Regions from separate parts of the Nonomuraea ferruginea genome, predicted to be linked through region 2. Evidence: riboswitches for the same ligand, from Rfam matches in the RefSeq annotation. Region 2 holds a riboswitch; each other region holds the start of a gene.
What was found. Region 2 has a riboswitch for cyclic di-AMP ahead of ABD999_RS17055 (C40 family peptidase). Riboswitches for the same ligand answer to the same signal wherever they lie in the genome.
Positions count from the first base shown of each region.

Region 1: it holds a riboswitch for cyclic di-AMP, as region 2 does, so the genes downstream of both, ABD999_RS38470 (coiled-coil domain-containing protein) here and ABD999_RS17055 (C40 family peptidase) in region 2, are expected to answer to the same signal.
Region 3: it holds a riboswitch for cyclic di-AMP, as region 2 does, so the genes downstream of both, ABD999_RS03535 (D-alanyl-D-alanine carboxypeptidase family protein) here and ABD999_RS17055 (C40 family peptidase) in region 2, are expected to answer to the same signal.

Region 1 covers NZ_BAABFD010000027.1:93,646-103,618, reverse strand. Annotated here, with positions in the region: gene ABD999_RS38515 (GntR family transcriptional regulator) at 1-44, opposite strand, end outside; gene ABD999_RS38510 (NUDIX hydrolase) at 118-552, shown strand; gene ABD999_RS38505 (DUF7660 family protein) at 946-1,263, shown strand; gene ABD999_RS38500 (hypothetical protein) at 1,528-1,683, shown strand; gene ABD999_RS38495 (nucleoside/nucleotide kinase family protein) at 1,760-2,392, shown strand; gene ABD999_RS38490 (LLM class flavin-dependent oxidoreductase) at 2,402-3,292, shown strand; gene ABD999_RS38485 (TrpB-like pyridoxal phosphate-dependent enzyme) at 3,334-4,644, shown strand; gene ABD999_RS44040 (50S ribosomal protein bL37) at 4,684-4,761, opposite strand; gene ABD999_RS38480 (DeoR/GlpR family DNA-binding transcription regulator) at 4,903-5,682, shown strand; gene galT (galactose-1-phosphate uridylyltransferase) at 5,679-6,761, shown strand; cyclic di-AMP (ydaO/yuaA leader) riboswitch at 6,832-6,971, shown strand; gene ABD999_RS38470 (coiled-coil domain-containing protein) at 6,977-7,939, shown strand; gene ABD999_RS38465 (response regulator transcription factor) at 7,957-8,601, opposite strand; gene ABD999_RS38460 (sensor histidine kinase) at 8,598-9,410, opposite strand; gene ABD999_RS38455 (hypothetical protein) at 9,407-9,853, opposite strand; gene ABD999_RS38450 (ABC transporter permease) at 9,890-9,973, opposite strand, start outside.
Region 2 covers NZ_BAABFD010000008.1:126,006-135,978, forward strand. Annotated here, with positions in the region: gene ABD999_RS17030 (carbohydrate ABC transporter permease) at 1-720, shown strand, start outside; gene ABD999_RS17035 (carbohydrate ABC transporter permease) at 717-1,634, shown strand; gene ABD999_RS17040 (glycosyltransferase family 4 protein) at 1,636-2,721, opposite strand; gene ABD999_RS17045 (M48 family metallopeptidase) at 2,718-3,938, opposite strand; gene ABD999_RS17050 (hypothetical protein) at 4,235-5,056, opposite strand; gene ABD999_RS17055 (C40 family peptidase) at 5,141-5,689, opposite strand; cyclic di-AMP (ydaO/yuaA leader) riboswitch at 5,751-5,917, opposite strand; gene ABD999_RS17060 (C40 family peptidase) at 6,228-7,202, opposite strand; gene ABD999_RS17065 (NYN domain-containing protein) at 7,287-8,609, opposite strand; gene ABD999_RS17070 (response regulator) at 8,906-9,574, opposite strand; gene ABD999_RS17075 (sensor histidine kinase) at 9,622-9,973, opposite strand, start outside.
Region 3 covers NZ_BAABFD010000002.1:47,961-57,933, forward strand. Annotated here, with positions in the region: gene ABD999_RS03500 (universal stress protein) at 1-596, shown strand, start outside; gene ABD999_RS03505 (hypothetical protein) at 639-1,379, shown strand; gene ABD999_RS03510 (LysR family transcriptional regulator) at 1,388-2,275, opposite strand; gene ABD999_RS03515 (RidA family protein) at 2,348-2,734, shown strand; gene ABD999_RS03520 (VOC family protein) at 2,778-3,164, shown strand; gene ABD999_RS03525 (LacI family DNA-binding transcriptional regulator) at 3,237-4,241, shown strand; gene ABD999_RS03530 (DoxX family protein) at 4,263-4,637, opposite strand; gene ABD999_RS03535 (D-alanyl-D-alanine carboxypeptidase family protein) at 4,742-5,635, opposite strand; cyclic di-AMP (ydaO/yuaA leader) riboswitch at 5,648-5,781, opposite strand; gene ABD999_RS03540 (hypothetical protein) at 5,890-6,330, opposite strand; gene ABD999_RS03545 (family 43 glycosylhydrolase) at 6,551-8,002, shown strand; gene ABD999_RS03550 (TetR/AcrR family transcriptional regulator) at 8,016-8,600, opposite strand; gene ABD999_RS03555 (alpha/beta hydrolase family protein) at 8,746-9,690, shown strand; gene ABD999_RS03560 (signal peptidase II) at 9,834-9,973, shown strand, end outside.

The DNA of each region.
Region 1 (9,973 bases), on a different contig from region 2:
TCGCTGATCGGGTCCAGGTCCGGCAAAGTCAGCGATTCGGCCACCGGCCAACTCCTCTGCTCGTACATACGTGTACTACTGTCGAGGCTACCAACTTGCAAACGCGGAGGTAAGCCGATGCAGCACCAGGACACGCACTCTGTCAGCGTGGCAGGTGTGATCATCGACGACCAAGGGCGCGCGTTGCTCACTCAGCGGCGGGACAACGGCCATTGGGAAGCGCCGGGCGGAGTGCTGGAGCTGTCCGAAGACATCACCACGGGCCTCCTGAGAGAGGTGCAGGAAGAGACCGGCCTCCAGGTCGAACCCATCGCCCTAACTGGTGTCTACAAGAACATGCAGCGCGGAATCGTGGCCCTGGTCTTCCGCTGCAGGAGCGTGGGCGGCCAGCTCACCGAAACCGACGAGACCCGCGCCTTTCGATGGGTCAACGCCGACGAAGTCCGGGCTCTCGCGTCCGAAGCATTCGCCGTCCGAGTCCTGGACGCCATGAATCCCGACCACCCGCCGGCGGTACGACAGCACGACGGTGAACGCCTGCTCAGCGCGTAGCTTGCCGAATTGCCATTGTGAGCATCAAGGCGACGGCTGCGCCGTCGCACCCGCGCGGCCCTCTCCCGCCCGCGCTGCGGCCTGGGGGCCGGTCACGGGCGGGAGCCACGCGGGCAGACAGGACACAGTCGGCCAGACTGATCACACATGACAGGCATCACCCGACACCAGCACGTAGACACCAACAGGTCAGAACATGCCTCCGGCGGGGGACTCCGCTCCGGGATGATCGGCGACCGCGTCCAATCTGAGGAAGTCGGTTGGCTGAGGTGATGCCCGATCTTCCCGCCCGTCACGTCCCAGGCAGAGCCCAGCACATCAAGGCCAGGGGTCAAGGTCGTTCGTCCAGCAGGGCGCTCCACCTTGACCCCTGGCCTTGATCCGCTGCATTGCATGTGGGACGAGGCAGACGGGAAGATCGGTCGGGGCGGACGTGCAGATGTCGGGGATGATCTCAGCATGGCATCTCCTCAAGACGCGGACACGGTGCAGTCCCGAGAAGACCTCGTGCGCTACGTGAAATCTCTCCACCAGGAGTTGATCAATGGCGCAGACTGGGAGAACCCCACGCTGGACCGCTACCTGGAAGCCCTCGCGGCCTGGATGGATTCCTCTCCCGGCTTCTACAGGAACATGGGTCAGCCCGAACCAGTCGACGCCACATGGTCGTTTGTGGCTCACGCCTTGGGTGCAGCGACGATCTACGAATAGGCGTGCCACAAGCGTGCCAGTACGGGCGGTCATTCACGGGGACCATGGGAAGTCCCGGACAGCACGGAACTCGCCGTGACCTGTGCCGCAGCACTTCAGGCGATCACGGCAAGACGTCTTCCAAACTAGCTACGCGGGTTCGATTCCCGTCGTCCGCTCCACATGCGAAGGCCCAGGCCAGGGAGACGATCCCGCCGCCTGGGCCTTGCTGTTGTCTGATGGAACCCCGGGTCGCCTATGATCAGCACGACGGCAGGAGGCCCCGTGATCTTCCATCCGTACGCGCTCTGCGCCCTCGTCATCATGCTCGGCGGAGTCGCCCTGTTCGTCGTGATGAGCATCCATCTCTGGAAGCTGTTCTGCGGAAGCGCCCCCGGCGGGGACACTCGACTCTCGGACGATCGCGAAGACTCCAGGTAGTCAGTGGCCGGGGTGAAGCCAGTGCGATCTCGGTGAGGCCCGCCGTCCTGGAGCGGGCGGCTCGTAGGCTCGGGTGATGGGTGTACGACCGATCTCGGCCGGGGCGCTGGCCGAGGAGCTCGCCGACAGGGCCGCGGGGTGGCCGCGCGAGGCGTGGGTGCGGGTGGTGGTCGACGGGGCGCCGGCGGCCGGGCCGGGTGAGCTGGCCGATCGGCTCGCGGGGCCGTTGCGGGTGCGCGGGCGGGAGGTGCTGCGGGTGTCCGCGGACGACTTCCTGCGGCCCGCGTCGCTGCGGCTGGAGTTCGGGCGCACGGACCCGGACGTGTTCTACGACGAGTGGCTCGACACCGGGGCGCTGCTGCGCGAGGTGCTGGAGCCGCTGGGGCCGGGGCGGTCGGGGAGGGTGCTGCCCGCGCTGTGGGACAGCGGGGCCGACCGCGCCTACCGCGTGCCGTACCGGACGCTGCCGCCCGGCGGGGTGCTGCTGCTCGACGGCACGCTGCTGCTGGGCCGGGGGCTGCCGGTCGAGCTGGCCGTGCACGTGTGGCTGTCCCGGGGCGCGCTGGAGCGCCGCACGCCCGCGGAGGAGCGGTGGCGGTTGCCGGCGTACGAGCGGTACGAGCGCGAGGTGCGGCCGCAGGAGGCCGCGGATGTGGTGGTACGCGCCGACCATCCCGATCGGCTGGCGATCCGGGCCGTGAACGGGTAGGTGACGGTTATGGCTGATTATGGACGTCCGCTGGAGTTCGGCTACTTCCTGGTGCCCTATGCCGATGATCCGCTGGTCGAGTACGCGCGGCTGGCCGACGAACTGGGGCTGGACCTGATCGGTGTGCAGGATCACCCGTACCAGCGGCGCTACGTGGAGACCTGGACGCTGCTGAGCGTGATCGCCACGGCCACCGAGCGGGTGCGGGTGTTCCCTGACGTGGCCAGCCTGCCGATGCGGCAGCCGGCCGTGCTCGCCAAGGCGGCGGCCACCCTCGATTTGCTCAGCGGCGGCCGGGTGGAGCTGGGGCTGGGCGCCGGGGCGTTCTGGGACGCGATCGAGGCGTACGGAGGAGCGCGGCGCACGCCCGGGCAGGCGATCGGCGCGCTGGAGGAGGCCGTCGCGGTCGTCAGGGCGATCTGGAGCGGCGAGCGCAACCGGCGGTTCGACGGCGAGCACTACCGGCTCAGCGGCGCCCAGGCGGGGCCTGAGCCCGCGCACCCGATGGAGATCTGGCTCGGCGTCGGCGGGCCGCGGGCGCTCGCGCTCACCGGCAGGGCCGCCGACGGGTGGCTGCCGTCCTCGTCGTGGGCGCCGCCGGAGCGGCTGCCCGAGTTGCAGGCGCGCATCGACGAGGCCGCGGAGAAGGCGGATCGCCGACCGCGGGACGTGCGCAGGCTCTACAACGTCAACGGCACCATCACCGGAGGCCCGAGCGAGGGCTTCCTCAAGGGCCCGGCCGGGCAGTGGGTGGACGAGCTGACCGACCTGGCGGTGGCCTACGGGATGGACACGTTCATCCTGTGGCCGGAGGGCGACCAGCGGGAGCAGCTGACCAGGTTCGCCGAGGAGGTCGTGCCGGAGGTGCGCCGCCAGGTCGACGCGGAGCGACGCGCCTGACGGGACTGGATCGTGACCGGCGGCGGGAGCAGACTGGGACGATGATCCCCAGCAACTGGTACAACATCGTTCCCGATCTGCCCGCCCCGCCTCCCCCGCCGCTGCACCCGGCGACCAGGCAGCCGATCGGTCCCGATGACCTGGCGCCGCTGTTCCCGATGGAGCTCATCCGTCAGGAGGTCGGCCAGGAGCGGTTCGTGCCCATTCCCCAGGAAGTGCTCGACGTCTACCGGCTGTGGCGGCCGACCCCGCTGATGCGGGCCCGCAACCTGGAGAAGTCGCTGGGCACGCCGGCGCGCATCTACTACAAGTACGAGGGCGTCTCCCCGGCCGGCTCGCACAAGCCGAACACGGCCGTCCCGCAGGCGTACTACAACGCCCAGGAGGGCGTGCGCAGGCTCACCACCGAGACGGGCGCCGGGCAGTGGGGCAGCTCGCTGGCCTTCGCCTGCGCCCAGTTCGGCCTCGACTGCGAGATCTGGATGGTGCGCGCCTCGTACGACCAGAAGCCGTACCGTTCGGCGCTGATGCGCGTGTACGGGGCGAGCGTGCACGCGAGCCCGTCGCCCGTGACGCAGGCCGGCAGCAAGGTGCTGGCCGAGTACCCCGGCTCGCCCGGCAGCCTGGGCATCGCGATCAGCGAGGCGGTCGAGGTCGCCGCGTCGGCCGACGACACCCGCTACGCGCTCGGGTCGGTGCTCAACCACGTGCTCATGCACCAGACGGTGATCGGCGAGGAGGCGCTGGGGCAGTTGGAGGAGATGCCGGACGTCATCGTCGGCTGCACCGGCGGCGGGTCGAACTTCGGCGGCCTGGTCTTCCCGTTCCTGCGCGAGAAGCTGGCCGGGAAGATCGACCCGGTCATCCGCGCCGTCGAGCCGGAGGCGTGCCCGTCGTTCACGCGCGGCCGCTACGCCTACGACTTCGGCGACACGGCGGGCCTGACCCCGCTGATGAAGATGCACACGCTGGGCCACGACTTCGTGCCCGACCCCATCCACGCGGGCGGGCTGCGCTACCACGGCATGTCGCCGCTGCTGTCGCACATGTACGAGCTGGGGATGTTCGAGGCGGTCACCCGCTCGCAGAGGGAGTGTTTCGAGGCGGGGGTGCGCTTCGCCAGGACGGAGGGCATCCTGCCCGCACCGGAGCCGACGCACGCGCTGGCCGAGACCATCGCCGAGGCGCTGCGCTGCAAGGAGAGCGGGGAGGAGAAGGTGATCCTGACCGCGCTGTGCGGGCACGGCCACTTCGACCTGGCGGCGTACGAGCGCTACCTGTCGGGCGAGATGGAGGACTTCGCGCTGCCGCAGGAGCGCATCGACGAGGCGCTGAGCGGGCTGCCGGCGTGAACGAGGACCCGCCGCCCGCCGGGCGGGCGGCGGTGTCCGTCAGCGCGCGGTGGGGCGCTTGCCGTGGTTGGCCTTCTTCTTCTTGCGTGCCTTGCCTTTGCGTGCGCGCCTGGCCATACGGTCACCTCCCGGAGGTCGGGGTACGGGTCCGACCCAACGTCCCTCTTCACCGGCTTCCCGGCAAGGCCTGGGGTTACCTAACATTCCCCAACATATTCGTGTCATAATTTGGTGGAATCTGTTGGAAGGAGCGGGGGCGTGCTCGCACAGCAGCGCCAGCAGGCGATCCTCGAACGCGTGCGCAGCAAGGGCGGTGTCCGGGTGGCCGACCTCGTGCGCGAGCTCGGCGTCTCCGACATGACCATCCGACGGGACCTGGAGGTGCTCGCCGACCGGGGGCTGCTGGAGAAGGTCCACGGCGGCGCCACCGCGGTCGGCCCCGGCTCCACCGAGGAGCCCGGCTTCACCGCCAAGTCGGCCAGGCAGCAGCAGGAGAAGGAGGCCATCGCGCGCCGCGCCGCCCAGCTCGTGCGCCCAGGCACCGCGGTCGCCCTGTCCGCCGGCACCACCACCTGGGCGCTGGCCCACCATCTGATCGGCGTGCCCGAGCTCACCGTGATCACCAACTCGATCCCGGTGGCCGACGTCTTCCACCGCAACGCCCGCGCCGACCGCACGGTCGTGCTCACCGGCGGCGTGCGCACCCCCTCCGACGCGCTCGTCGGCCCGGTCGCGGTGGCCGCGATCCGCCGCCTGCACGTCGACACGCTCTTCCTCGGGGTGCACGGGATGAGCCTGCGCGCCGGGTTCACCACTCCCAACCTGCTGGAGTCCGAGACCGACCGTGAGCTGGTCAGCGCCGCGCACCGGCTCGTGGTGCCGGCCGACCACACCAAGTGGAACACGGTCGGCATCAGCACCATCGCCGAGCTGACGGAGGCCGACGTGGTCATCAGCGACGCGGGGCTGCCCGAGGAGGCACGCAGGGAGCTGGCCGACAGGGCCGGAGAGTTGATCATCGCAGAGGGGGCGGCGTGAAGCGCACCATCACCGAGCTGGCCGACGGCCGGGAGCTCATCTACTTCGACCGGAGCGACGGCGCGGACCGCAGCGCGATCGACCGGCGGCCGCTGGACCCGCGGCCGGTGGCGTCGGAGCTGCGCTACGACCCGCTGACCGAGGAGTGGATCGCGATGGCGGGCCACCGGCAGACCCGGACGTTCCTGCCGCCGCCCGACGAGTGCCCGTTGTGCCCGTCGTCCGACGCGCGGGCGTCGGAGATCCCGGCGTACGACTACGACGTGGTCGTGTTCGAGAACCGCTTCCCCTCCTTCTCCGGCAATCTCGGGACTTATCAGGATGTCGGGGGGCTGAGCGAGGTCCGGCCGGGCATGGGGCGGTGCGAGGTGGTGTGCTTCACCTCGACGCACGACTCGTCCTTCTCCCAGCTCTCCGACGACCGGGTGGAGCTGGTCATGGAGGCCTGGGCCGACCGTACGGCCGAGCTGTCCGCGCTGGAGGGCGTCGAGCAGGTCTTCTGCTTCGAGAACCGGGGCGAGGAGATCGGCATCACGCTCTTCCACCCCCATGGGCAGATCTATGCGTACCCGTACGTGACACCGCGCACCAAGCTGCAGCTCGGGGCGGCCCGGCGGTACGCGGAGCGGCGACAGGGCCGCAACCTGTACGCGGACGTGCTGGCCGCCGAGCGGGAGGCCGGGCTCCGGGTGGTGGCGGCCAACGAGCTGTGGACGGCGTTCGTGCCGGCGGCCGCGCGCTGGCCGTTCGAGGTGCACCTCTACCCGCACCGGCAGGTGCCCGACCTGGCGGCGCTGTCGGAGGCCGAGCGGTCCGCGTTCGCCCCGCTCTACACCTCGGTGCTGCGCGCGCTGGACGGGCTGTTCGGGGTGCCGATGCCGTACATCTCGGCCTGGCACCAGGCGCCGGTCCGGCAGGACCGCGAGCTGGGCTACCTGCACCTGGAGCTGTTCTCCATCAGGCGGGCCCCGGGCAAGCTGAAGTATCTGGCAGGATCCGAGTCGGCCATGGGCGCGTTCGTCAACGACGTGCTCCCGGAAGAGGCCGCACGCACGCTTCGATCACAGGTAGATCACTAAGAGATTTCCGTTTGACTCGCATTACTTGTGATCTACCACTACTATCCCTTCCAGCACGACCGTAAAGCGCCGTGTGAACATGCCTAATCCTGGGCGAGTTGCCCAGGAGCCGGGGACCCAATTGCACTTGGGGTGAATCCACTTCGGTGGTAGGGAGCGCTCCCGTACCCGAACCCGTCAGCTAACCCGGCCGGCAGAGGGAGAGGACCCATCACGTGGCGGCAGCGTCCCCCGCGCATCTTGCCATCGGTTTCGTCACCGCCGCGGCGGTGCTTTTCGCCCCGGCCCTGACCACGTCCGCGGCGGCGGACCCCAAGCCCGGCGAGCAGCAGCTCCGCAAGGAGCTGAAGCAGCTCAACGCCAAGGTCGACAAGCTGATCGAGCGCTACAACCTCAAGCGCGTCGAGCTGGCCGAGGCCCGCAAGGCGGCGGAGGAGGCCGGCAAACGGCTGGCCACCGCCGAGCAGACCCTGAGCTCCGCCGAGGACCGGGTCGCCGAGCTGGCCCTGCTGCAGTACCAGAGCGGTGGCATGCAGCTGCCGAGCCTGATCCAGTTGCCCGACGGCCGCAACGCCGCCCTGCTGGCGCAGCTCACGGCCGAGCAGCAGGCGCTGGTCGACAAGGTGGCCGAGGCCCGCGACGAGACGAAGAAGGCGGCCGACGAGGCCACGGCGCTGACCAAGGAGATCGAGTCCGACGCCGCCGAGGTGGCCGGCCAGCGCGAGGAGGCCGAGGGCGTCATCAAGGACATCGAGAAGAAGCTGGAAGATCTGGTGCCGATCGCCACCGGCCGCCGTTCCGACGGCACCTGGGCGCCGCAGCTCCCGTCGGGCGCCGACAACATCACGCCCCGCACCCGGCTGATGAAGACCGAGATCGCGAAGAACTTCGCCCTGCCGTTCAGCGTGGGCTGCTTCCGCTCCGGGTCGAGCGGCGAGCATCCGCTGGGCCGGGCCTGCGACTTCATGATGAGCAGCGGCGGCTCGATGCCGTCGGGGACCAACACGGCCCTCGGCGACCGCATCGCCGAATGGGCCGTGCAGAACCGCGGCAAGCTCGGCGTGAAGTACGTGATCTGGAAGCAGCGGATCAACCACGGCTCGGGCTGGAGCGGCATGTCCGACCGGGGCAGCATCACCGAGAACCACTTCGACCACGTGCACATCTCGATGCACTGAGAAGGGGATCTCCAGCGTCATCGCGGGACGAGCAGCCCTCGGTTGAACGCCTCGGTGACGGCGGCGGCGCGGTCCCCCACGCCCAGCTTGGCGTAGATGTTCAGGAGGTGACTCTTGACCGTGGCCTCGGTGATGAACAACCGGGCGGCCGCCTCACGGTTGGTGTTCCCGGCCGCCACGAGTTCGAGGACCTCGAGCTCACGACGGCTGAGGAGTTGCGGCGCGGGGGTCCTGACCCGGTTCATCAGCCGTGCCGCCACCGAGGGGGACAGCACGCTCTCTCCCTTGGCGGCGGCCCGCGCGCCTCGCAGCAACTCCTCCCGGGGAGAGTCCTTGAGCAGGTAGCCGGTCGCCCCCGCCTCGATCGCCGGGAGGACATGGGTGTCGGTGTCGTAGGTCGTCAGGACCAGCACGCGCGCGGTGACGCCCAGCCTGGTCAGCTCGTTGATCGCGGTCAACCCGTCCATGCCCGGCATGCGCAGGTCCATCAGGATCACGTCGGGCCGGAGCGCCTGGGCGAGCCGTACGGCCGTGGCGCCGTCCGCCGCTTCGCCCAGCACCTCGAATCCCGGCGCGGAGGCGAACATGCTGCTCAGCCCGTCCCTGACGACGGGATGGTCGTCCGCGATCAACAACCGGATCGTGGCCGTGTGATCGGTCATGCGTGGCTCCCGGCCGGCAGGGTGGGGACGCAGGCCGAGATCCCGGTGCCGGCTCCGGGCTCGGACTCGATCCGCAGCGTGCCGGACAGTCCTTCGACGCGCTGACGCATGATGGTCAGGCCGAATCCGCCGCAGCGGGGCGGCGGTGACCCGTCGTCCGTGTCGAGACCCGCGGGGTCGAAGCCCCTGCCGTCGTCACGTACGTCCAGCGCGACCTCGTGGTCCAGGTAGGACAGGGTCACGCCGACCCTGGTCGCGTGCGCGTGCTTGGCCACGTTGGCCAGTGCCTCCTGGGCCGTGCGCAGCAGCGCGAACTCGGCCTCCGGTGTCATCGGCAGCGCCGTGCCGGTCGTCGTGACGTGAACGGCGAGCCCGTGCAGCCTCGACCACCGGCCGGCGACGTCGGCGAGGGCGTCGCTCAGGCGCGCGGTCCGCAGCGGCTCGGGCCGGAGCGCGTCGACCGAGCGCCGCGCCTCGGCCAGGCTCTCCCTCGCCAGGTTCTTGACGGCGTCGAAGGGCCGGCGCCACGGCGCCGGGACCTCGTGCATCTGCTCGGCCGCCTGGAGCTGCGCGATGATGCCGGTGAGCCCCTGCGCCAGGGTGTCATGGATCTCGCGGGCCATCCGCCGGCGCTCGTCGAGCACGCCCGCCTCCCTGGCCTGGGCGAGCAGCTGGGCGTGCAGGCCGGCGTTCTCGGCGAGCGACGCCTCCAGCAGCCGGTTCGTCCGGCTCAGCTCTCCGAGGGTCTGCTCGCGCCGCTCCTCCTCCTTCTCGGCGAGCCACAGGCCCCAGGCGCAGGCGCACATCATGGCGATGTTGAAGGGATGACGATCACGGCCAGCGTCAGGCCGAGGACGTCGGTCGTGGGGATGTTGGACGCCTGCGCCGTACCGGCCAGGACCGCGGTGGCGGCCACCCCCAGCAGTCGCCACGGCCAGCGCAGGACCGTGAAGGAGTAGATGTAGGCGGCGGGGGTGAAGAGCCCGAAGAGGGGATGACGGATCACCAGGACCGCGGTGATCACGAGCAGCCCCGCGACGAACACCCCCATGGTCCGTGGCCGGCCCCACCAGCCGGGACGCAGGGTGAACATGCCGAGCATCCACGCGGCGGCCAGGGCGCACAGGCCGAGGTCGACGAGCAAGGAGCCCGTCCAGTCCTCCACGACCAGCAGGATCGCGACGAGGAGCGCCAGCAGCGCGTAGGGCACCACGTTGACCAGAAGGAACGGCGGCTGTGGCGAAGTCTTCAAGGCTCCCTCTCCCTTGCGGGATTCTATTCCGGGCGGCTATTCCCAGCGGAACCAGCGGATCGCGACGGACGCGCACACCACCGCGTAGGCCGCCAGGGTCAGCAGCGGCACGGCGGACGG
Region 2 (9,973 bases):
ATCGAGTGGATCGGCGGGCGGAACTACTCCGACCTGGCCGGCGAGTATCCGCCGTTCTGGTCTGCCGTCCGCAACAACATCCTCTGGCTGGTCTTCCTCGGGCTGGTCGCGACCCCGTTCGGGCTGTTCTGCGCGGTGCTGCTGGACCGGCGGCTGCGCGGCTCGCGCTTCTACCAGAGCGCCCTGTACATGCCGGTCGTGCTGTCGCTGGCGGTGGTCGGGTTCATCGCCCAGCTCGTCTACTCGCACGACTACGGCGTGCTGAACGCCGTCACCGGGCTGTCGGCCGACTGGCTCGGCGACCGGTCGATCAACATCTGGGTGGTCATGGTGGCGGCGGCCTGGCGGCACGTCGGTTACGTCATGATCATCTATCTGGCCGGGCTGAAGGCGGTGGACCCGGCGCTCAAGGAGGCCGCCGCCATCGACGGGGCCAACGAGAGGCAGGCGTTCTTCCGGGTGGTGTTCCCGACGCTGCGGCCGGTCAACGTGATCGTGCTGGTGATCACGGTGATCGAGGCGCTGCGCGCGTTCGACATCGTCTACGCCATCAACAAGGGCAGGAACGGGCTCGAACTGCTGTCGGTGCTGGTCACCGAGAACATCGTGGGCGAGGCCAGCCGGATCGGGTTCGGCTCGGCCATCGCGGTGATCCTGCTGGTGATCTCGCTCGGGTTCATCGTCACCTACCTGTCGCAGCTGTTCAGGGAGGAACGATGACGCTGACCGCGCCCGTCGGCACCAGCCCGGAACGCGAGGCGGCGGCGCCGCCGCGGCGCGGGGCCCGGCCGCTGCGCTGGCTGCTGCACGCCTTCCTGGCGGTGGTGGCCCTGGGCTGGCTGATGCCGCTCCTGCTGGCCGTGTACGCGTCGCTGCGCCCGTACGACGAGACCGCCCGCCTGGGCTACTTCTCGCTGCCCGAGCAGCTCACGCTCGACTACTACGGGCAGGCGTGGAGCCAGGCCGAGCTGCCCCGCTACTACCTGAACACGCTGATCATCGTGATCCCGGCGCTGGTGCTGACGCTGTTCCTGGCCTCGTTCGTGGCGTTCGCCATCGCGCGGGCGCGCATCCCCGGCCGCAAGACGCTGCTCATCGTGTTCACCGCGGGCAACCTGCTGCCGCCACAGGTCCTCATCACCCCGCTGTACTCGCTCTACACGCTGATCCCGCTGCCCGCGTGGCTGTCGGACTCGCAGTCCCTGTACGACTCGTACCTGGGGCTGATCCTGATCCACGTGGCGTTCCAGTTCGGGTTCTGCGTGTTCGTCATCGCGAACTTCATGCGCACGATCCCCGAGGAGATCTCCGAGGCGGCGCTGGTCGACGGGGCGAGCCTGTGGCGCCGCTACTGGACGCTGACGCTGCCGCTGTGCAGGCCCGTGCTGGCGGCGCTGGGCACGCTGCAGTTCACCTGGATGTACAACGACTTCCTGTGGGCGCTGGTGCTCATGGTGTCGGGCGACAAGCTGCCCGTCACCTCGGCGCTGAACAACCTGCGCGGCCAGTTCTTCACCGACTACAACCTGCTGGCCGCCGGATCGGTGCTGGTGGCGCTGCCGACGCTGATCGTGTTCCAGCTGCTGCACAAGCATTTCGTGGCCGGGCTGACGCTCGGCTCGACGAAGGGATGAATCAGAGCAGGGCGTGGAAGCGGGCGGCGACCCGGTCCCAGGACCACTCGCCGACGACCCAGTCGCGGCCGGTCTCGCCCATCTTCCGCGCCTGCTCGGGACGGGTCAGCAGCTCGACGACGGCGCGGGCCGCGGGGGCCGGGTCCGCGCCGTCGACGACCAGGCCGGTCTCGCCGTCGCGTACGGCCTCGGGCGCGCCGCCCGAGCGGCCGGCCACGACCGGCAGGCCGGTCGCGGCCGCCTCCAGGAACACGATGCCGAGCCCCTCCACGTCGATCCCGCCCCATCGGGTACGGCACGGCATGGCGAAGACGTCGGCGGCGGCGTAGTAGCCGGGCAGGTCGGCGGCCGGGACGGTGCCGGTGAAGACGATCGACGGGTGCCCGCCGGCCAGCTTCTCCAGCGCGCGCCGGTGCGGCCCGCCGCCGACCAGGAGCAGCACGGCGTCCGGCACCGCGCCGAGCACCTCCGGCCAGGCCCTGATGAGCCGGTCCTGGCCCTTGCGCGGCACCAGCCTGGACACGCACGCCACCACCGGCCTGCCCGCCAGCCCCAGCTCCGCCTTGGCCGCCCCCGGGTGGAACAGGCCGGTGTCGACGCCGGGCGCGAGCCGTACCAGCTTGTCCTGCGGGATGGCGCGGGCCAGCCGCGCGCGCGTGTACTCGCCCAGGTAGGTGACCACGTCGGCGTGCGCGCCGATGCGGCGCAGCACCGCGCGGAAACCGGGCGCGCTCGCCCACGACGCCTCGTGGCCGTGGGTGAGCATCACCACGCGCCGCGCGCCCGCCGCGCGCAGGCGCGGCGCGAGCAGGCCGAGCGGCGCCGCCGCGCCGAACACGACGGTGTCCGCGCCGTGCCCGGCCACCAGCTCGGCCGCCGTACGGGCGACGGACGGGACGGGCAGCATGAGCCGCCCGGGGTGACGGACGACGGGGTACGGCTCACGGCGGTCGAACTCGGCGCACCCGCGCCAGGCGGGGGCGTAGACGACCGCGCCCGGGGTGCGCTGGGCCAGGCCGTGCACGAACGACTGGATGCCGCCCGGGCGGGGCGGGAAGTCGTTGGTGACGAAGACGACTCGGGTCACGGGCCGGGGACGCCGTTCAGCTTCGCCCAGGAGCGGGCCATCGCGATCCGTTCCGGTGCCGTGGGATGGGAGGCATAGAGCACATATTCCACTGCATCGGGCGACAAGTCGGAAATATTGGCTGTTGCCAGGCGTTTTTGCATCGCGGCGAACGTGACCGGATCCCGCGTCAAATTGAGGGCGTGGGCGTCGGCCCTGGCCTCGATGTGGCGGCTGACGAAGTTCTGCGCGGGGCCTGACAGGAACGTCGCCAGCGTCATCAACCCCAGGATCGCGCCCGCCGCGCGCCAGTCGGCGATCGACGTGACCCCGGCGCGCCGGCGCACCGGCCCGAAGACCAGGAACAGCAGGATCGCGCCGAGCGCCGCGCCCAGCGCGCCGACGAGCGTGCCGTAGAGCACGTCGTTCTCCCCCGCGTGGCCCAGCTCGTGCGCCACCACCAGCTCGACCTCGGGCTGCGGGGCCTTGAGCAGGTTGTCGTAGACCACGATGCGTCGGGTGGCGCCGAACCCGGACACGTAGGCGTTCAGCGCGGTGGTGCGGCGGGAGGCGTCGGCCACCAGCACGTCCTCCACCGGCACCCCGTCGCGCTCGGCCATCGCCAGCAGGTTCGTCCGCAGCGGGCCTTCGGGCATGGACCTGAAATCGTTGAACACCGGCTCGAACACCACCGGGTAGACGAAGGAGGCCGCCACGGTGAGCGCGAACGCCCCCGCCGCGGCGGGGATCCACCAGCGCCTGAACCGCCGGGCCAGCGCCACCACCGCCACGACCATCACGCCCAGCAGGGCCGTGTTGATGGCGATGCTCTTGAGCCGGTCGCCCGTCCAGGACGCCCAATCCTGCGTGGAGAGGCCGTAGTCGCGCAGCACGGTCTCGAACCAGACGCCGAGCGGCCAGCGCAGCGCCTCCTCGACGACCGTGAGGACGAGCACCCCCAGCAGGACCCGCACCCACCACGGCCCGCGCAGCACCCCGAGGATTCTGGCGCCCAGCGGGGTGGCGACGAGCAGGCCCGCGAACACCAGGGTCAGGCCGAGCGACAGATAACCGGGCACGCTAGTGGCCGCGTCGAACGCCTGCGCGCGGGCGATCTGCCCGGCGGTGAAGTCCGCGGCCGGGTCGGCGGCCACCTCCGGCGCCCCCGGCAGCGCCTGCCACGGCGTCGTCAGCCCCACCACCACGAGGATCCCGGCCCCCAGCACGACCCCGGCCACCCCAGCCTGCCGCCGCCCCTTCCGACCCGCCCCACCGTGCGCAGGGTCTTGAGGTCCCGGCCGCCCCTCCCGCCCGAGGTCTTGAGGTCCCGGTTCACCGCCCGGCCGCTCCTCCCGCCCGGGGTCTTGAGACCCCGGTCGGCCGTCCGCCGGGAGCGCCTGCCCGTCATCCGGGCGCGGGCCGTTCTCGTGGGCGGATTCGCCGGACGCCGGCCGTGGCGGCCCGCCGGATCGGGTCCCGGCCTGGTCGCCCGCGGCGCCGTTCCTGTCGTGGCCGTCGTCCACTTCGCGTCCTCTCACCCCAGCTGGTCCCGCACGTACGCGCGCCACCCCCGGGTCAGGCCGCCGAGCGTGAGCCCCCGCGCGGCGAGTGCCCGGTCGGTGCCGACACTCTGGGCATCACGGTAGAGCCTCACCAGAGTCCCCTCGCCCGCGCTCTCGACCAGGAACCGACACGCCAGCCACGCCTCCTGGTACGCCCGCGCCAGCGCGTCCCCCCGTGAGCCGAAGTCACCGGCCCCGGGCAGCTCGTCCGGCAGCCGCCCCGCCCGCACCTCGGCCGCCAGTTCGGCCGCCGCCACGGTGACCGCCAGCCCCGCGTCCCGATAGGCCACGTAGTCGGCGAATCCCTCGTACAGCCAGCCGGGCAGCCCGTCGGTGCCCGCGGCGACGTGCGTGAGCTCATGGGCGAGGACCACGTCCCTGCCGGTCGGGTTGAGCCGCGCGAAACCCTCGGGCACCACGATCACCCGCCGCCCGTCGGCCACCGCCGCCAGCCCGCGCACGTCGGCGACGCCGGCCAGCCGCGCGGCCTGCTCCCCTGAGGCGGGCACCAGCACCAGCGGGCGCACGGGCCGGCCCAGCACGCCCGACACCCGTCGCCCCGCCGCGTCGGCCCGCCGCGCCAGATCGGCCAGCAGCCCGGGATCGGCCCGCTGCCCGGCGACCAGCGCCCGCTCGCCGCGCGCGACGCCCAGCTCGCCCCGCCACAGCTCCCGCACCCCGGCCAGCTCATCAGGCACCCCGGCGGACCACGACTCCGGCGCCGCCCCGCCGGCCGCGGCCACGGCGAGGACCAGCCCCGCCACCACCGCTCGACGGCCCACGATCCCGGACATGCTGTCCGATGCTAGCGGCGGGACGCCCGTCCCACGCATCACGAAGGCCCCGCCCCCAGTCAGGGGCGGGGCCTTCGCGATCGGTCACAGACCGGGGCGTACCGCGCCGGCGAACGACGACTTGCGCCATCCGTTCAGCTTCTCGACGCGCACCGTCTTGCCCGAGCTCGGCGAGTGCACCATCTTGCCCTTGCCGATGTACATGCCCACGTGGCCGAGCCCGCGGAAGAACATCAGGTCACCCGGCTTCAGGTTCTTGTAGGAGACCTTCTTCCTGATGCCCGCGAACTGGCTGTTCGTCACGCGCGGGATCTTGACCCCGGCCTTCCGCCAGGCGAACTGGACGAGACCAGAGCAGTCGAAGGCGTGCGGCCCGGTGGCTCCGTAGCGGTACGGGTCACCGATCTGCTTCTTGGCCACCGCGACGGCCTTGTGGGCCTTCACCTTCTGCCGGGCCGCCTTCGCCTGCTTCTTGGACATGACCTTCTTCGAAGTCGCCTTCTTGGAAGCAGTGGTCTTGACGGCCTCGACCGTCGTCACCGAAGCTCCGGCCGGGGCGATCACCGTGTCCGCCTGCGCCGCCGGGACATGGAGGGCCAGCCCTCCGGCCGTCACGGTCATGCTGAGCGCCACGCCGCTGACGGCAAGGCGAGACAGACGGGGGTTCTTAGGGGAGGTAGACAGGATTGCTCCTTGAGTCTTCCACGAACGCCTACCGGGTTAGCTGACGGATTCGGGCCTGGAAGTCGCCCTACGGCGCGTCGCCGCGCCGATTCACCCCTGATCCCGCCCTGAAATGACGGGATCTATGGTTCCCCGGCTCCGTGCCTCCTGGCTGCACGGATTCGGCAGGCCACCACCCGGGTGAAGGTTCCCGGAGATGCGGCGGTGACCGGCGGATTCTTGTTCGTCCACGTCGCGGCGCCGGCGGCGCGGCGGCGATGGCCGGCGGCGGGCATGGAGTGTCCGCCGCGACGCCAGAACCTACGCCTGAAGTCATGGGCTGGCAAAGGCACGGTAAGCACATGACGATCTGACAAGCCCGCTGTCAGACCCGCGGATCCCTGCTGGCAAGCCAGTCCCGTTACCCAGATGTGACCATACTCACACTTGCCGCCCTGACGATGTGTCAGAGCCCTTCTGTCACATCAGTCACAGACGTTTCAGCGGCTCACGGGCGTACCGCGCCGACGAGCCGGCGCCCGTACGCGGAGAGCGGGACGACCTTGACCACGTCACCGGTCTGCGGCGCGTGCACGATCTTGCCGTTTCCCGCATAGATGCTCACGTGGCCCAGCCCCTCGCTGAAGATGAGGTCACCGGGCTCCAGGGCGTCCAGCGACACCCTCCGGCTCGCGCCCCAGGCCCACTGCTGCCACGTCGTACGCGGCAGGGAGACGCCGGCCGCGCGCCACGAGGCCTGCGTCAGGCCGGAGCAGTCCCAGCCGCCGGGGCCGGTGCCGCCGAACTGGTAGGGCTTGCCGATCTGCGCGTAGGCGAAGTTGAGCACCGCCGCCGCGCTCCCCGAGGCGGGGCCGGTGTACTTGACGCCGGTGCTGTTCGGGTCGCCGACGCGGTAGGCCCCGAGGCGGTCGAGCAGCTTCTTCTGCTGGGCGATCAGCTTCTCGATCTCGGAGCGCTCCTTCTTGATCTTGTCGCGCTCCTCGTCGGCCTCGCCCAGAGCCCCCTGGGCCTTGTCACGCTCGATCTTGAGCCCGCGGTTCTCCCGGTCGAAGGCGGCCAGCCTGCCGGCGCGATCGGCGGTCAGCCGCTCCGTCAGCGCCATCTGGTAGAGCAGGTCACCCGGGTTCTCGGCGGTCACCATGGTCGGCATCGAGGTCAGGTCGCGGCCCATCTTGTAGCCGTCGACGGCCATCGTGACGACCTGCTGGCGCAGCTCGGCGACGGTGGCGAGCTTGCGCTTGTAGCCGGCGTTGAGCTTGTCGTAGCGCTTCTTGGCGGCCTTGTAGTTCTCCGTCGCCGTGTTGTAGCGATCGACGACCTTGTCGGCCTTGTCGTTGAGCTTCTCGAGCTTGGCCTTGGCCTGACTGATCGTCGGTTGCGGGTCGGCGGCCACTCCTCCCGTGGGGAGAGTGATCAGCCCGATCACGAGACCCGCGGCCAGTGGCGCCCGGCCCAACCTCACAGCTCGCCTCCCAGGGGGAATACATCTGGGGCGAAATAGTACAGAAGTGGAAGGTGAGGTCTCACCCAAACACTGATTTGTAATCTAGGCGCGGCCGAGCCTGCGCAGCAGCAAAGCAGACGGAACGGGTCTGGCTCCCATGCGCCGGACGGATTCGGCCACCTCGCGGTCGGAGGAGACCACGGCCATGGCGCGGCCCGGCGGCTCGGCGCGTACCAGCTGGCGGATCAGGTCGTCGGCGATCTCCCCCGGCGCGCTGAACAGCACCCGCACCCCGCGCGGCGCGACGACCTGCACCGGCGCGTTCAGCTCCGCGCCGTCGAACACCACGGTCACCTCGACCCTGGTCTGCGCGACCAGGCCGCCGAGCCCGGTCATCAGCCGGTTGCGCTGGTCGGCCAGCGTGAGAGTGCCGTAACCGGTCTTGGTCACGTTGTAGCCGTCTATGATCAGATGGACCTGCGGCAGGGCGAGGAGCTGGTCGAGCAGCTGCGGATCGTCGTCGGCCAGCGCGCGGGCCGGCACCCCCCGCACGCCCGGCGTCTCCCCGGCGACGGCGGCCACCGAGTCGGCGGGCCTGGAGATGGTGGTGGGCAGCGCCAGCTCCCTGCGCAGCCCGGCGGAGGCGTCCTGCAGCGCGTCGAGCAGCACCCTGATGCGGGCGTCCTCGATGCTGCGCCCCTCGCGGGCGGCCCTGCGCGAGGCTTCGAGCTGTTTCTCCACGTCGGCCAGGCGCTCGCGCAGCCGGCGCAGCTCGGTCTCGCCGGCGCTGCCGGCGGCCGTGGCCGCGGCCCTGGCGTCCTGGGCGGTCTGTTCCATCGCCTCGGCCCGCTGCACGGCCGCCTTCGCCCGCTCACGGGCGTCGTGGAGCTTGCGGCGCAGGTCGGAGTTCTCCCCCCGGGCGGCCTTGAGCTGCTCGCGCAGCCGGTCGACCTCCTCCTTGGCCGCCGACTTCTGCGCGGCGAGCTGCTCGCGCAGCCGGGACACGACCTCCTCGCGCTCCGCGCCCTCGGCGGCGGCGGCGTTCCTCTCCAGGTCGGTCCTGGCGGCCTCGATCATCTCCTCCCACCCCGGCGGGCGGGTGAGGTAGGCGGCCGCGGCGACGAGCACGGGATCGGCGGCGGGCGGGACGTTGCCCTCGGCCAGCGACGAGACGAGCTCCGGCCACCCGGCGGTCACGTGCTCCGCGACGGCCACGCGGAAGTCCTTGTCGTTCTCCAGCTGGGCGGCGATGGGCGCGCCGCCCAGGCGGGCACGCTTGCGCGGATCGAACTTGGCGATGCCGCGCAGCGGCGGCGGGACGGCGGCGGCGGGCATCGAGCCGAGAACCTGGGCGGCCAGGTCGACGACGTTGAGTCGCACCTGCTCGGGAAGCGGGCGAGACAGGCCTTCACCCGCTGAGCTCATCCCACTGTCCCTTCATGACATGCTCTTTCAGACAAGGGTACGGCTGCCGGGTACCTGTCCGTAACGGGCATCCTTTTCCGGGTAAGCGCTCGGTCCCGCGGCCGTTTCCACCCCCTGCCCCATCGCCGACCTGCGAGGCGTCGCCTCGCGAACTCGGGCGCGTCCTCTCGCGCCGTCCGGACGAGGCGAGCGGTTCCGACGGTGCGTGTGTGGCCCGTACCTGCGTGGAGTCACTCCCGTACGGGACCGGCCCACAAGGGAAAGGGCGGGCAAAACCTGGAACTCCAGGACGTGCGTCAGAGACTGGCGTCGTAGACCAGCAGGGCCACCTGCACCCTGTTGTTCAGTTCGAGCTTCGTCAGGATGCGCGAGACGTGCGCCTTGACCGTGGGCACGCTCATGAACAGCTCGCGCCCGATCTCCGCGTTGGACCTGCCCCGCCCCACGGCCAGCGCCACCTCCCGCTCGCGTTCGCTGAGCCGGCCGATCAGGGCCCTGGCCCGGTCCGTGCGGCCACCGGAGCCGCCGTTGGAGACGTGGGCGATGAGCTGCCGGGTCACGGCGGGCGACAGGATCGGCTCCCCCGCCGCCACCTTCCTGATGGCGGCCACCAGCTCGACGGGCGGGATGTCCTTGAGCAGGAACCCGGCCGCGCCCGCGCGCAACGCCCGCAGCACCTGCGCGTCGGCGTGGAACGTGGTCAGCACGAGGACCTCGGGCGGCGACTGGGCGGCCCGCAGCGCCTCGGTCGCGGTCAGCCCGTCGACGTCCGGCATCCGGATGTCCATCAGCACCACGTCCGGCCGGTGCCGGGCGACCATCGCCGGCACCTCGGCGCCGTCGCCCGCCTCACCGACGATCGCGATGTCGCCGGCGCCGCCGAGGATCATCGACAGCCCCGCCCGGACGAGCGCGTCGTCGTCGACGATCAGCACCCTGACCGGCCGCGCCCCTGGCGTCGTCATCCGTCCTCCCACCAGCCCTTCACCAGCACCTTCCCCACCCCTCGCCGTCATGTCTGCGCCGGCCAGGGTAGCCAGGCGCGGACCACGTACTCACCCTCGGGGGTCGGGCCGTGCTCCAGCCGCCCGCCCGCCAGCGCGGCGCGCTCCGTCAGGCCGATGAGCCCGGCCCCGGCGCCGGGGATCTGGACGCCGGGGATGCGGGGGCCGTGGCGCGCGGGCAGCCAGTTGCGCACCTCGGCCGACACCCCCTCACCCGGCCCACCGGTCACGGTCACGGTGACCGGTGCGCCCGCCGCGTGTTTGCGCGCGTTGGTGAGCGCCTCCTGGACGATGCGGTAGAGGTTGCGCCCCGGCTTCTCCGGCACCTCGCCGGCCTTGAGTCGCAGGCTCACGTCCATG
Region 3 (9,973 bases), on a different contig from region 2:
CGCGCTTCGGCCACGGCGGTGCCGCGGCCGGCCTCATCGCCGCCTGCTCCCCCGGCGACCTGCTCGTCGTCGGTTCGCGGGGCCACAACCGGCTCGCCGGGCTGCTGCTCGGCTCGGTCAGCAAGGCCTGCCTGTACCAGGCGCCCTGCCCGGTGACCGTCGTCCCGGACCTGCCGCGCCTGTCCGACTCGCACAGCCACGTGATCGCCGCGGTCGACGGATCGGAGCACGCCCGGCACGCCCTGCGGGTGGCGGCCGAGGAAGCCGCGCTGCGCGGCGTCGACCTGCACGCCGTGCACGCCGTGCACTGGGACTCCGTCGGGGTCGAACTGGTCAAGCCCGACACCGACCGGCTGATGGAGTGGGGCGAGCGCACGCTGGACCGCGAACTGGCCGAGACCGGGGTCAAGGCCCGGCCCCTCGTCGTCCAGGGCCACCCCACCGACGTGCTGACGAGGCTCGGCGCCGAGGCGGACCTGCTCGTCCTCGGTTCCCACGGCCGCAGCCGGCTGGAAGGCGTCCTGCTCGGGTCCACCAGCGAGTACTGCGCCCAGCACGCGCCCTGCCCGGTCATGATCACCCGTGACGTGACGTGACGGCTGGCCATTCCACGGGCGCGGGCCGTACGATTCCGCGTCATGATCATTCGTTTGTCGGCGGCGGTGGCCGCCGGTGTGGTGCTTCTGTCAGGTGCGGCCCACGCCGACCCGGTCAAGGGCGCCCCTGAACTGACCCACAACGCGCTCTACAAGGCGGCCAAGCTGCCCAAGGTCTCCTGCGGGGCGGCCAAGGGCACGACCGCCGCCTCGACCAGGACGTACATCACCAAGCTCGTCGGCTGTCTCAACAAGGCGTGGAAGCCGGCCATCAAGGACTTCCAGCCGGTCAAGGTGGAGTTCAGGGCCAAGGACGACCTCCAGTCCTGCTCCAGCGGCATGGACCTGCGCGAGTCCTTCTCCGAGGTCTGCGGCACCGTCATCAAGGTGCGGCTGGCCGACGACTGGATCAGGGCGAAGAAGGACGACAAGATCCTCTCCTCGCTCACCCGGACGTGGAGCGGCGTCGTCCTCGGCCAGACCGGCATCGGCCGGGTCTGGTGGGCGCTGCGGAACGACGGCTCGGAGAAGGTGATGAACGAGCAGAACCGCCGGTACGGCCTGCAGTCCGACTGCCTCCAGGGCGTGTCGGTGAAGAGCCTGGGCCGCACCGTCAAGGACTGGCCGGCCTTCCTCAAGTCCGCTCAGCCCAAGGCGTATGCCAGGTTCGCCAAGAACGACGGCAAGCCCGCCAACCGTGCTCACTGGGCCGGGCAGGGCCACAAGGCCGGCAGGCCGGGCGCGTGCAACACGTGGAAGGCGCCGTCCGCCAAGGTCGCGTGACCCCCTCGTCAGGGCAGCGTCGCCAGGAAGTTGGCGACCACCGGGTTCGGGTCGTCACGGCGCCAGGCGGCGGCGACGCGGGTGCGGGCCGTGCCGGGCGTGATCGCGCGGAAGGCGACCCCGGCGAGCCGGACGCGCCGGATGCTCGCCGGGGCCAGCGACACGCCCAGCCCGGCCTCCACCAGGGCGCACACCGTCAGCCATTCCACCGCGTGACGGACGATCCGCGGGGTGAAGCCCGCGCCGGCGCACAGGTCCGTGATCTGGTCGTACAGGCCCGGCCCCGCCGCGCGGGGCAGGAGCACGAACGGCGAGTCCGCCAGCCGCGCCAGCGGGACGGACCGGAGGGACGCCAGCGGATGAGCGGACGGCAGGACGGCGACGAAGGGCTCGGTCAGCACCGTCGCGAAGCCGAGCTCCGCCTCACCGGAGTGCGGCTCGCGCAGCAGGCCGACGTCGATCGTCCCGTCGTGCAGGGCGGCGAGCTGCGGGGCCGTGGTCATCTCGCGGATGTCGGGCCGCACCTCGGGGAACCGTTCCAGGAAGGCGCGCAGCAGGCCGGGCAGCACGGTCAGCGCCAGTGAGGCGGCGAACCCGATCCGCAGCCGGCCGGTCCGCCCGCTTCCCGCGTCCCGCGCGGCGGCGAGCCCGGCCGCGACGCCGGCGAGGGCCCGCTGGGCGGCCGGCAGCAGCTCCCGGCCCGCGGCGGTGAGGGAGATCCGGCCCGGCTCGCGGTGGAAGAGCGGGTGGCCGACCCTCTCCTCCAGGCGGCGGATCTGCTGGCTCAGCGGCGGCTGCGCGATGCCGAGGCGGACGGCCGCGTGGCCGAAGTGGAGTTCCTCGGCGAGCACGGCGAACGCGTGCAGGTGGTGCAGCGGAAGCTCGGGACGGTCCATACGCCCAGAGATATCAGCCCATGAGTCCACGCGTCTTCGACGTATCGCCGCCGATCACCTATCGTGCCGCGCATGACAGAGCGACGCGCCATCCTCAGCGGTTCGGTCTTCGAGGAGCAGATCGGCTACGCCCGCGCCGTGGTGGACGGTGACTGGGTGCACGTGTCCGGGACTACCGGCTTCGACTACGCCACCATGACGATCTCCGGCGACGTGGTGGAGCAGGCCGAGCAGTGCCTGCGCAACATCGGGTCGGCGCTCGCCGAGGCGGGGTGCGGCTTCGGCGACGTGGTCAGGGTGCGCTACCTGCTGCCCGACCGCGCCGACTTCGAGCCCTGCTGGCCCGCGCTGCGCCGCTGTTTCGGCGAGGTCCGCCCGGCCGCGACGATGCTGGTCTGCGGACTCGCGGACCCGCGCATGAAGATCGAGATCGAGGTGTACGCGCGCCGCCCGTCCTGAACGGCGGCGCCTGATCCGGCGCCGGCGGGGAACGGTCCGGGTCATGGAAGTGCTGAGCAGCCGCGTACTGCTGCGCCCCGGTGACCTGGAGCGCAGCCGCCGTTTCTACGCCGATACGCTCGGCCTGGCCGTCTACCGGGAGTTCGGCCCGCCGGACCATCCCGGCGTGGTCTTCTTCCTCGGGCAGGGGTTCCTCGAACTGTCGGGGCACTCCGGCGGACCGGCGGGCGAGCGCATGATGCTGTGGTTGCAGGTCCGCGACGTGGGCCGGGAGGAGGAGCGGCTGCGGCGGGCGGGCGTCACCGTGCTGCGCGAGGCCAGGCGGGAGCCGTGGGGGCTGGTCGAGCTCTGGATCGCCGACCCCGACGGGCACCGGATCGTGCTGGTGGAGGTGCCGCCCGAGCATCCGCTGCGGCGCGATCCGCGCTGAGACGCGGTCTCTCGGGGGCGCCCGTAGCATTGATACGGTTCAAGCGCCGCCGCACTTCATGACCGAGGAACGATGCCGAGCATCAAAGACGTCGCCCGACTCGCCGGGGTTTCCGTCGGCACCGTGAGCAACGTGCTCAACCGGCCCGAGATGGTGGCCAGGGAGACCCGCATGCGGGTGGAGGCGGCGGTGGCCCAGCTCGGCTACGTCCGCAACGGCTCCGCCCGCCAGCTGCGGGCCGGGCGCAGCACGACGATCGCCGTGGTCGCGCTCGACCTGACCAACCCGTTCTTCATCGACGTGCTGAACGGCGTCGAGACCGCCGCGCAGGACGTCGACGTCAACGTGATGGTGGTCAACAGCAGCAAGGACGCCGCCCGGGAGGCGCGGCTGCTGCGCATGTTCGAGGAGGAGCGCCCGCTGGGCGTGCTGATCACCCCGGTCAACGCCTCGGGCCAGCGGGAGCGGCTGGGCGGGCTGATCTCCCGGGGCATCCCTGTGGTGACGTTCGACAGCTCGTCGCGCCACTCCTACGGGTGCGCCGTCTCGGTGGACGACGTGCTCGGCGGCCGGCTCGCCGGTCGGCACCTGCTCGACCGGGGTCACCGGCGGATCGCCTTCGCCGGCGGGCCGTTCCCCGTCCGCCAGGTGGAGGACCGCCACCACGGCCTGGCCGGCGTGCTGGGCCCGGACAGCGAGCTGACCGTGATCCCACTGCCGGACCTCACCGTCGCCACCGGCCGCCAGGCCGGCAAGGAGCTCGCCGGCCTGCCCCGCGAGGAGCGGCCCACCGCCGTGTTCTGCGCGAACGACCTGGTGGCGATGGGCGTGCTGCAGGAGCTCACCCAGCGCGGCCTGCGGGTCCCCGCCGACGTGGCGATTCTCGGGTACGACGACATCGACTTCGCCGCGGCGGCGGCCGTGCCGCTGTCGTCGATCCGCCAGCCGCGCGAGCAGCTGGGCCGCACCGCGGCGCTGATGCTGCTGGAGGAGGCCGACAGCCCCGGCGGCCACGAGCATCGTCACGTGGTCTTCCAGCCTGACCTGGTGGAGCGGGTCTCGACGGCGCACCCGTGAATCCCGGGCCGAGCTGTCACGTCAGAAGGCATGGGGGCCGAAGCGGCCCCAGGCCACGAACGCGGCCAGGACGAGCAGCACCACGTTGACGGCGATCGCCGGATGCTCCCCGCGCCGGCCGTGCGTGACCGCGGCGCCGATCATGACGATGACCAGCCCGGCCGCCGCCAGCGGGGTGAGGATCGGGACGACGCCGAACGTCGCCGGCAGGATCAGCCCGAGCGCGGCCAGCACCTCCAGCCCGCCGATGGCCTTGACCGCGCCGGCGGAGAAGTCCTCCGTCCAGGCCAGGCCGGCGGCCGCGAGCCTCTCCTTGGGCTGCGCCAGCTTCATCAGCCCGGCCACACCGAACACGGCGGCCAGCAGGCCCGCGACGATCCACAGTGCGAGGTTCATGGGGGTCCCGTTCTCACGCGGCTTGAAATGTTCAACAGGACCCTAGAGGGTGCGGCGGTCCGTCCGTGCGAGCGGCCCTGGCCGGGCCGCTCGCACGGAGACCGCTATCGCTGTGCGGCCGCGGCGCCGGCCCAGCCGAGCAGGGCCTCGGCGGTCTGGAAGCGGCGGCTGGAGCTGGTCTCACCGAGGAGGACGCCGACGAGCCGGCTGCCGCCCCGATCGGCGGCGAAGGCGAGCGTGTAACCGGCGGCGCGGGTGTAGCCGGTCTTGACGCCGAGCGCGCCGGAGGTGCCGAGCAGGCGGTTGGTGTTGCGCCATGAGTACGAACGGCGCTCGGAGGTCGCGGGGACGGTGTGGTACTGGGTGGAGGTGACCTTCTCCAGGGTCGGGTTCTCCAGCACCTTCTGGGCCAGGCGGACCTGGTCGCGGGCGGTGGAGTGGCCGCCGCCGCCGTAGGGCATGCCGTCCGCGTTGACGTACAGCGTGTCGTTCATGCCGAGCTGCCGGGCGGTGGCGTTCATCGCGGCCACGAACCCCTCGACGCCCGGCCCGTACGTGCGCGCGAGCGCGTGCGCGGCGTCGGCGCCGGAGGGCAGCATGAGCGCGTGCAGCATGTCCTCGACGGTCAGCGTGTCGCCGGCGCGCAGGTGGGCGACCGCGGCGCCGCCCCTGGCGGCGTAGCCGACGTCGGCGGTGGTGACCTCGACCTTGTCGGTGGGCTCGGCCCGCTGGAGCACCACGTACGCGGTCATCATCTTGGTGAGGCTGGCGACCGGCCTGCGCAGGTCGGCCTCCTTGCTGAAGTGGACCTGGCCGGTGGTGGCGTCGACCAGGTGGGCGGCCGTGGCCAGGACGGCGGGGGCGGCTTCGGCCTGCGCGGCGTCGACGGGGGTGGCGACCGGCGGGGCGGCGTGGGCGGCGGTGCTGCCGGCGGTCAACGCCGCGGCGGCGACGGCGAGGCTGATCAGCGCTCCGCCGAACCGGTGGGTGACGTTCATCTGGGGGCTTGCTCCTAGCTTCCATGCCGCCTACCGGGTTAGCTGACGGGTTCGGGCGTGGAAGTGCCCTACGGCGCGTGGTGCGCCGATTCACCCCAAGGGGAATGGGTCCCCGGCTCCGCGAACGGATTCGGCGGCCGTGCGCTCCCCGGGGGTGGGGCACGCACGGTCTGGGCAAATGAAGCCTCAACGTAATGCAATCTGACAAACGTCGCAACTCACCACAATTCGGATTTGACCGGCGCTATCGCCGGTCACGCTCCCGGCCGGACGACCATCAGCACGACCACGGCCGCCCAGACCAGGTTGTAGAAGCCGGCGAGCATGGACAGCGCGCGCAGCCGGCTCCCGTCGTCCGGGTCGCGCAGCGCGTCCCGCTGGCGCGGGTAGATCTGGGTGGCCAGCAGGACGGCCGCGACGCCGGTCAGCGCCATCGAGGCGACGATCCAGAGCTCCCCCATCCGGCCCTGCGCGAGGGCCATCACGATGCCGACGGCGGGCACCACCAGACCGAACAGGCTGTAGCCGCGGGTGATGCGGTGCAGGGCGGCGGCCACTGCCGGGCTGCGCTCGCCCTCGCCCGGCGGGCCCGCCACGGGGGCGTAGCGGGGAAACAGGCTCGCGGCCACGGCCGAGCCCCCGACGAACACGATGGCCGCCAGGACGTGCACGGACAGCAGGACGTGATCCCTCACGTTCGATCCTCCAACCTTCAGGGTTACTGAAGCTTAACGGAAGCTTCAGGCACTCTGAAGGTTGTCCCACCTCCCAGCCGGCGGCGGAGGCGCCCTTGACGGTTGTGGTGTTGGCGTTAACACTTGGCACACATCTCTCCACCAGCAAGTGAGCACGACGAAGCAACCAGTTGTGTTAGCGCTAACACAACTGGTCGACCCCACCCCCCAAGGAGTCCTCGTGTTGGCTTCCCTGCCGGGCACGGCGCGCCGGATCCTGACGCTCGCCGTCGTCACGATCGTCCTGTCAGCCCTGTTCACGACCGGCCGCGCCCAGGCGGCGCCCGGCCCGTCCTTCACCAACCCCGTCGTCCCGACGCCCAACAGCGCCGACCCGACGCTGGTCTTCCACAACGGCTTCTACTACTACGTCGCCACGACGTGGAACTCCGACGTGGTCATGCGCCGCTCGGCGACGATCGCCGGGCTGCGCAGCGCGCCCGAGCAGGTCGTCGTACGGACCGGCGGCAACACGATGTGGGCGCCGCACCTGGAGATGGTCGGGAGCCGCTGGTACCTGTACTACTCGGTGGAGCAGGGCAGCCTGCCCCGCCGCACCCATGTCGCCGAGAGCGCCGGGTCCGACCCGATGGGGCCCTACACCGTCCGCGGGGTCGTCAACCTGATGCCCGACAACGGATGGGCGATCGACGCCAGCCTGCTCAAGCTCGACGGCAACCTCTACATGACGTTCTCGGCGTTCGCGTCCGACGGCCTGCAGTCGCTGTTCATCGCGCCGATGTCGAACCCGTGGACGGCGAGCGCGTTCGGCAGGCGGATCTCGGCCCCGACCCTGGACTGGGAGCGTCAGAACGGCGCCGTCAACGAGGGCTCCTTCGCGCTGCAGCGGGGCGGCCGCACCTTCCTGACCTACTCGGCCAGCCACTGCAACGGCCCCAACTACAAGCTCGGCATGCTGGAGTACCGCGGCGGTGACCCGCTGTCGGCCGCGTCCTGGACCAAGTTCCCCAGCCCGATCTTCCAGCGCAACGACGCGAACGGCGTCTACGGCCCCGGCCACCACTCCTTCTTCACCTCGCCCGACGGCACCGAGACCTGGATCGCCTACCACGCCAACTCCTCGTCGAGCCAGGGCTGTGGCACCACCCGCACCACCCGGGTGCAGAAGATCTCCTGGAACGCCGACGGCACGCCCGACCTCGGCGTCCCCGTCTCGACCTCGACCGTGATCCCCGGCCCCTCGGGCGAGCCCACCCCTGCCACGGTGCGGATCCGCAACCGGCACAGCGGCCTCTGCCTGGACGACTACAACTGGGTGACCACGCCGGGCGCGGAGGTCCGCCAGTGGACCTGCAACGGCCTCGCCACGCAGGACTGGCAGATCACCCCGGCCGCCGACGGCTACTCCACGATCACCAACCGGCACAGCGGCCTGTGCCTGGACAACTACAACTTCGGCACCACCCCAGGTTCCGAGGTACGCCAGTGGACCTGCAACGGCCTGGCCGTCCAGCAATGGCGCGTCACGTCCGTGGGAGGCGGCTACTCCACCCTCACCAACCGGCACAGCGGCCTGTGCCTGGACAACTACAACTTCGGCACCGCCCCGGGCTCCGAGGTGCGGCAGTGGACCTGCAACGGCAACAACGCCCAGCAGTGGACCGTCTCCTGACCTGGAGAGGCCCTTAGTCGAGGCGCAGCCCCGCGACGAGGAGCCCGACCATGCGGCGGGCGTCGTAGCGGGGATCGCCGGCGCCGACGCAGAGGTTCCCGATGCCCCGCATGAGTTCGAGGGCGTCCTGGCCGGGGCGGATCTCGCCGGCGGCGGCCGCCGCTTCGAGCAACCGGGCGCACACGGGCACGAGCCGGTCGAGGAAGTAGGCGTGCAGGGCGTCGAAGCCGGCGTTGTCGGACTGGAGGACGGCGGCGAGCCCGTGCTTGGTGACCAGGAAGTCCACGAAGAGGTTGATCCAGCGCTCCAGGGCGGCGTACGGCGTGGCACTGGTCGTCAGCAGGGCCGGACCGGCCTCGGCGCAGGCTTCGACCTGGTGCCGGTAGACGGCGATGATCAGGTCCGCCCGCGTCGGGAAGTGGCGGTAGATCGTGGCCGTGCCGACGCCCGCCTTGGCCGCGATGTCGCGTATCGGCGCGTCGACGCCCGACGTGACGAAGACCTCTCCGGCCGCGTCGAGCAGGTTCTTCTCGTTGCGCCGGGCGTCCGCCCGTTTGGGCCGGGCCGCGCGCCCCGCGCCCCGCTCGCCGTCGTTCATCGCGCCGTGCCTCCGGTGTTGCTAAACGGGACAGTGTCCCGTATCGTCAAACGGGACGCTGTCCCGCTTTCTTCATGATGCCAGAGCGGGCGCCCGCCGGCCAACCACGCCGGCCACTTCACCCACGAACGAGGAAGACCTTCTTATGAGCCGATCAGTCATCGCGCCCGCACACGCGGCCCAGGGCGCGCCCATCCCGGTCCTCTCGGCGCGGCCGGTGGTGCTGCCGGCCCCTGGCCGGGGTGAGGACCTCCAGGTGCGCGTGTCCGCGCCCGCCGCCGGGCGCGACCTGCCGATCATCGTCTTCTCGCACGGCTTCGGCTGGTCGATGGACGGGTACGACCCGCTGGCCGGCTTCTGGGCCGCCCACGGCTTCGCGGTGGTCCAGCCCACCCATCTCGACTCCAGGACGCTGAACCTTCCGCCCGACGATCCCCGTACACCGCTGATCTGGCGGTTCCGGGTCGAGGACCTGAAGCGCGTACTCGACCACCTCGACCTGGTCGAAGCCGCCGTCCCCGGCCTGAGCGGGCGTCTGGACCGGAGCCGCGTCGCCGTGGCCGGGCACTCCTGGGGCGCCCAGACGGCGAGCATGCTGCTGGGCGCGCGGATCGTCGATCCCGAAGGCGGGCCGGGACAGGACCTGTCCGACCCCAGGGTCAAGGCGGGTGTGCTGCTCGCGGCACCCGGCCGGGGCGGCGCCGACCTGACGCCGTTCGCCGCCGAGCACATGCCCTTCATGAACCCGGACTTCAGCCACATGACCACACCGGCCCTCGTGGTCGCGGGCGACCGGGACCAGTCCCATCTGAGCGTCCGGGGGCCGGACTGGTTCACCGACCCGTACACCTTGAGCCCGGGCGGCAAGAGCCTGCTCACGCTGTTCGGGGCCGAGCACGGGCTCGGCGGCATCGTCGGCCGCGACGTCACGGAGACGACGGACGAGAACCCCGAACGGGTCGCCCTGATCCAGCGGCTCACCACGGCCTACCTGCGCAGCGCGCTCGACCCGGAGGATTCCGGCTGGACGGCGGCGCGCGCGGCGTTGCTGGAGAGCGCCGACCCGCTGGGTCGCGTCGACTCCGACTGAAGCCCCGCCCGCCGGCCCTCCTCGTCACCCCGGCCGTATCGGGCGTCTCCCCCTCGCGTGGCCGCTAGATTGGGCGAAACGGTCATCGGATGGCGAGGTCGAAGGTGCCGATCGGACGAGGGTCCCGGGAGCCGGGACGGGGCATGCGGCCCTACGGATGGATGCTGGTGCTCGCCGCGGCGGTGCTCGCCGTGGACCAGGCGTCCAAGCTCTGGGCGGTCTCGGCGCTCTCCGGCGGCGAGCGCGTCACGGTGATCCCGGAGCTGATCCAGCTGCGGCTGCT